2 regions of the Streptomyces seoulensis genome follow, and region 1 is predicted to be linked to the other one. Evidence: riboswitches for the same ligand, from Rfam matches in the RefSeq annotation. Region 1 holds a riboswitch; the other holds the start of a gene.
The links. A riboswitch is a leader RNA that binds a small molecule or an ion and turns the genes downstream of it on or off. The one in region 1 is predicted to bind cyclic di-AMP.
Positions count from the first base shown of each region.

Region 2: another riboswitch for cyclic di-AMP. It lies ahead of HEK131_RS01265 (M23 family metallopeptidase); the one in region 1 lies ahead of HEK131_RS28235 (transglycosylase SLT domain-containing protein).

Region 1 is NZ_AP025667.1:6,138,009-6,140,917, forward strand. Features, by position in the region: gene HEK131_RS28230 (polyprenyl synthetase family protein) at 1-529, opposite strand, end outside; cyclic di-AMP (ydaO/yuaA leader) riboswitch at 1,116-1,309, shown strand; gene HEK131_RS28235 (transglycosylase SLT domain-containing protein) at 1,315-1,794, shown strand; gene HEK131_RS28240 (HAD family hydrolase) at 1,871-2,698, opposite strand; gene HEK131_RS28245 (FAD-dependent oxidoreductase) at 2,764-2,909, opposite strand, start outside.
Region 2 is NZ_AP025667.1:262,209-265,117, reverse strand. Features, by position in the region: gene HEK131_RS01265 (M23 family metallopeptidase) at 73-1,092, opposite strand; cyclic di-AMP (ydaO/yuaA leader) riboswitch at 1,100-1,268, opposite strand; tRNA gene HEK131_RS01260 (tRNA-Met) at 1,572-1,645, opposite strand; gene HEK131_RS01255 (dihydrofolate reductase family protein) at 1,711-2,844, opposite strand.

The DNA.
Region 1 (2,909 bases):
AGAGGACGTCGAGGTAGTGCTCGACCGGGTCGCGGCCGTCCTGGGGACCCGCGGTCTCCAGTATCTGGCCGGTGACGAGGCGCTCGAAGGCGAGGGCCTGCACGCGGACGGCCTCGGGGCCGAGATCGGCGAGTATCTGCGTGGCACGGGCGAAGAGGAAGTCACCGGTGAGCACGGCGACGGAGTTGCCCCAGCGGGTGTTGGCGCTGTCCACGCCGCGCCGCACGGCCGCCTCGTCCATGACGTCGTCGTGGTAGAGCGTGGCCAGGTGGGTCAGCTCGACGACGACGGCCGAGGGCACGATGCGCGGGGCGTGCCGGTCGCCGAACTGGGCGGACAGCAGCACGAGCAGCGGACGGAACCGCTTGCCGCCGGCCCGCACCAGGTGCTGGGCGGACCCGGTGATGAAGGGGACCTCGCTCTTGGTGGCCTCTAGCAGGCCCGCCTCGACAGCCGTCAGTCCGGCCTGGACATCGGCTTCCAGTGCCTGGTCCCGCACGCTCAGCCCGAACGGCCCGACGACGGTCACGAGGTTCTCCTGTCTGCTGGTGTCTGCTGGCGACTTCACGGCTTGTCGATAGGTCGCTGCCATCAGTCAAGTCAGCGTATCCGGTCCTCTTTGGATCACCGATCGCACCCACCGGTCCAGCTCATGAGGTATCGGTTTTCGTCCGGCATGTGCCGGATGGGTGGACAAGAACCGATATGGGGGGAGTCGGTCGGACGGTCCGGCACTCGGGGAGTCACACCGAGCCAACGAACGGGAGCGTCCCAGAGGTTCCGCCCCAGGGGGACCGACACTCCCTAATACCCACAGACGGCTCAAATCCACATAATCCCCCATGTCTGATTTTGCGTATTTTGCGATTCCGTGAGTTGGCTCACGCGGACCGTCACCTCGCGCCTACCCGCGCAAACCCCCCTCTCACCCCCTTCTTACCGTGCCCGGTAAGGAAGTTGAGGATTGGCGACCGCAAAGGATCAAGTAGGCCAATTGGGACAGAGCAAGGTCAACTAGGTCTTTGGGTGAATCAAGTACTTGTTCCGGACATGTGCGGTCGCATACGTTCCCGCCCTGTCAGGCGAACGCCGAATCCTGCCGCGCCTGGCACACCCATTCACGAACTCATTCGTACGGCAGGAGCGGGGGACCCAGGTAAGCCGCCGGACCGGCCGACACATGTCGCGCCGGAACGGCTCGGGGTGAAGCCATTTCGTCCCCGGTGTCCGACGGGCACCGGGGACGACGCGGCCGGGCACCTCCCCGCCCGAACCCGACAGCTCACCTCGCAGGCGACGGAGAGGAACTTCGACATGTCTGCTGTTGCTCAGCCGCGCCGTGCCCGCACCAAGCGCATCGTCCGCACGCTCGCCGTCGCCGGTACCGGTGCCGCGATGTTCGCGCTCCCCCTCATCGGCGCCACCAGCGCCTCCGCCGCCCCGGCCGCCAAGACCGCCACCACCACGGTGTACCCGAACAACCTCGACGGCTGGATCCGCCAGTCCCTGGCGATCATGGCCGAGAAGGGCATCCCGGGCACCTACAACGGCATCCACCGCAACATCATGCGGGAGTCCTCGGGCAACCCGCTGGCCATCAACAACTGGGACATCAACGCCATCAACGGCACCCCGTCCAAGGGCCTGCTCCAGGTGATCGACCCCACGTTCAACACGTACCACGTGGCCGGCACCTCGCTCGACCCGTACAACCCGGTCGCCAACATCACCGCGGCCTGCAACTACGCCGCCCACCGCTACGGCTCGATCGACAACGTCAACGGCCCGTACTAGGCGGCCCGGCCCACCCGGCCAGATCCGCACCGCGCCCCCGTCACACGCCTCACGCGTGCGGCGGGGGCCGTCGCCGTCACAGGGCGAACAGGCGCTCCAGCACGACGGCCACCCCGTCGTCCTCGTTGGAGAGGGTGACCTCGTCGGCCACCGCCTTCAGCTCGGGATGGGCGTCGGCCATGGCGACGCCGTGGGCCGCCCACCGGAACATCGGGATGTCGTTCGGCATGTCGCCGAAGGCGACCGTGTCCGCGCGGCCCAGGCCCAGGTGCTCGGCGGCCAGCGCCAGACCGGTCGCCTTGGTGATCCCGCACGGCTGGAGCTCGACCGTGCCGGGACCCGACATGGTGACCGTGGCCAGCGAGCCGACGACCGAGCGGGCGGTGGCCGCCAGTTCGTCGTCGGACAGACCGTCGTGGCGCAGCAGCACCTTGCTGATCGGCGCACGCCAGAGCTGCTCGCGCCGCTCCACCCGTACGGCGGGCAGCGTCGGGTGCGGCATCCGGTAGCCGGACTCGATCAGCGTGAGCCCGTCCACCCCGTCCTGGTCGACGGCCGCGTGCACCTGGCCCACCTCGGCCTCGATCTTGCCGAGGGCGGTCTCGGCCAGCTCCCGGTCCAGCCGGACGGACCACAGCAGGGTTGAGGTACCGGCGTCGTAGACCTGCGCGCCCTGGGCGCACACCGCGAGCCCCGTGCCGCCGAGCGCGGCCAGCAGGGGGCGTACGCGGGGCGCCGGGCGGCCCGTCACCACGAGGTGCCGGGCACCGGCGCGTGCCGCCCCCGCGAGCGCGGCGAGCGACCGGGGAGAGACCGTGTCGTCGCCGCGCAGCAGCGTCCCGTCCAGGTCGGTGGCGATGAGTGAGCGACGGGCGGGACAAGAAGGAGGGGAGGGTGCGGCCATGATCAGAGAATACGGACCATGGGTCCCCCCGACTCACCACGTGAGCACGGGAGTTGACGCGTCGCTCAGCTCCGGGCGCCGTGTGCCGCCGCCAGGTGCCCCGCGAGCCGCGGGGAGGCGAATTCCGTGCCGCACACGAAGCGCATCACCGGGCCGTACGACGCGGCCGCGGGCAGGCCGGTGAAGTAGAGGCCGGGCAGCGAGGAGACGT
Region 2 (2,909 bases), 5.9 Mb from region 1:
TTCTCAACGATCACTCGGGTCCCGCCCATTCCGGTTCCGGGCAAGGACCCGGTCAAACTCCGGCCGGGTACCTCAGGGGGTGAGTCCCTTGCCGCGCAGCCAGGCGCCGGGGTCGATGCCGGTGGGCTGGCCGCCGGGGTGGACCTCCAGGTGGAGGTGCGCGCCGGTGACGTTGCCGGTGGCGCCGACGCGGCCGATGACCTCGCCGGTGGAGACCTTCTGACCGGTGCTGACGTTGATCGAGGACTGGTGGCAGAACCAGAGCTCGGTGCCGTCGTCGAGGGTGAGGATCGTGCGGTAGCCGTAGGCGCCGGCCCAGCCCGCCTCGGTGATCGTGCCGCTGTGCACGGCCTTGATCAGCGTGCCCGTGGGCGCGGCGAAGTCGAGACCGGTGTGGTAGCCGGAGGACCACAGCGCCCCGGCCTGCCCGAAGGTCGAGGTGATCGTGTACGAGGAGGTCGGCAGCGTGTACTGCTTGGCCAGCGTGGCCAGGCGTGCCGCCTCGGCCTTCTTCTCGGCGTCGGCCTCCGCCCGCTCCTTGGCGTCGGCGGCCTTCGCGGCGGCTTCCTTCGCGGCCTTGGCGGCGGCGTCGGCGGCCTGCTGGTCGGCCTTGGCGACGGCCGCGGCGGTAGCCCGGCTGTCGGCCTTGCTCTGCTGCCGCTCGGCCTGGGCCATGATCCGGCTGCGCAGCGCCTCGCCCGCGTCGGAGGCGGAGTCGTCACTGGCGGCGGTCGCCGTGGCCGTGGCGAGGGAGGCGGCGGGCGCGTCCGTGTGGTGCCCGTCGATCAGGGAGTCCACGGAGGGCAGGTCGGGCATGGCGATGGACACGGGCGGCTTGCCGGTGTTGGCGCTCGCCATGCCACCCGCGCCGACGGCGGCTATGACGCCGACGCCGAGGACGGTGGAGCTGCGGGCGAGTCCGCCGCCGCGCTGCTTGGCCACCCGGTGGCGGCCGCGTACGGGGGGCAGGGACTCCTCGGTGGGATTCCACTCCTCCCACGCGTCGCCTTCCGCGCGGGGGGCGCCGTAGGCGAAGGGCTCACTCGCGTCCGGCGCGAACGGGGCTTGTGGGGCAGGCCGGTTGGACGCCACGCGGGCGCACTCCTCTCCTCCTCCGCCTACCGGGTTAGCTGACGGGTTCGGAGCAGGAAGGTCTCCTACGCGCGTAAACCCGGCGTGCTCCGAGAGCGGTGCACGGCGGACTGGGCGCGATTCACCCCAAGTTGGTGGGTCCCCGGTTCCCTTGCGGGATTCGGCGTGTGCGCACGGCGCCGTCTCTGCTGACGGCTGTAACGACCGCACTGCGTTATCGAACGTTAATAGACACGCACACCGGATTCCAAGCCCGTTCGGCTTGATCGTTAACGTTCCCGACGGGGACGTACGCACCAGGAACGGCGCGAACGGGGCGAGTTGACCGCGCTTCAGGAGTCACAGCGGTTTTGATGGTGACTCAGAAGCGCTGCACTGAGCGGCCATTGCGTCACTTTGGGTAGTTCCCGTTGTGAAGGCTCCGGGAAAACACTCAGGGCCGGAATCCGTTTTACTGGATTCCGGCCCTGAGTCTTCAGTAGCGGGGACAGGATTTGAACCTGCGACCTCTGGGTTATGAGCCCAGCGAGCTACCGAGCTGCTCCACCCCGCGTCGTTGTGTCTCAAGCATACGTCATCCGCGGGGTGCCGCGCACACACCCCGCGGTGACGTGGGCCTCAGTGCGGAAGGTGAGCGTTCGGCCGCTGTGCGAGAGGGGCGTACTCGGGCACCGTCACCACCGTGACGCCTCCGCTGCCGAGCACTCCGGCGCCGTCGGCCGCGGTGACGAAGGTGTCCGGCTCGCGCCAGGCCGTGACCACCCGGCGCACCCCGGCCCGCAGGATCAGCTCGGCGCAGGGGGTGGGGCGGGAGGAGCGGTGCGCGCAGGGCTCCAGGCTGGAGTAGACGGTGGCGCCGGGCAGGCGCGGGTCGGCGGGGTCCAGCCCGGCGAGGGCGGCCTCCTCGGCGTGGACCACCGGGTCGCCGCCCTCGCGCGAGTGTCCGCGCGCCAGCTCGGTGCCGTCCGCCGCGACGACCACCGCGCCGACGCTGAAGGCGGTGTCCGAGGGCGGGCAGAGCGCGGCCAGCTCACAGGCGGTGCGCAGCCAGTGCCGGTCGGCGGCGGTGGGCAGCGGGCCGGCGCCGGGGGCGGTGGGCTCGTAGTGCATGAGGACGACGTCCTCGATCCGCCGGCTCCCGGTCAGCCGCAGCCGGCCCCCCTGGTACGCGCCGGGCCCGAACAGGCGGGGGGCTGCCGGGTCGCCGACGAAGAGCGGGGCGAGGACCAACTGGAGTTCGTCGGCGAGGCCCTGCTGCAGGAGCTGGGTGTGCACGGTGCCGCCCCCCTCGACCATCAGCCTCCGTACCCCGCGCACGTCGTGCAGATGCTCCAGCAGCGCCCGCCAGTCGAGCCCGGAGCCGAGCGGGACCACGTCGGCGGTGTCCCCGAGGAGGCGCGCTGCCCGCTCGGCCCCCTCGTCCGTCGAGTAGACGAGCTTCTCCCCGCCGGTGTGCCAGAAGTTGGCGGCCGGATCGAGGTCACCGGACCCGGTCACGGTCACCTTCAGCGGGTACTCCGCCCGTCCCTCGGCCACCCGCGCGGCCCGCCGCTCGGCCGAGTTGACCAGGAGGCGAGGGTTGTCGGCCCGGATCGTCCCGGCCCCCACGAGGATCGCGTCCACCGATGCCCGCACCTCGTCGACCCGGTCGAAGTCGGCGGGGCTGGACAGCAGCAGCCGCTCGGGGCCGGTGTTGTCCAGGTAGCCGTCGAGCGAGACGGCGGCGGACAGCAGGACGTGGGGGTAGGGCATCGGCGCACTTCTCCGGACTCTGGGCTGGACGGGCGTGCTCCCTTTCTACTCCGCGCCGGCGAACC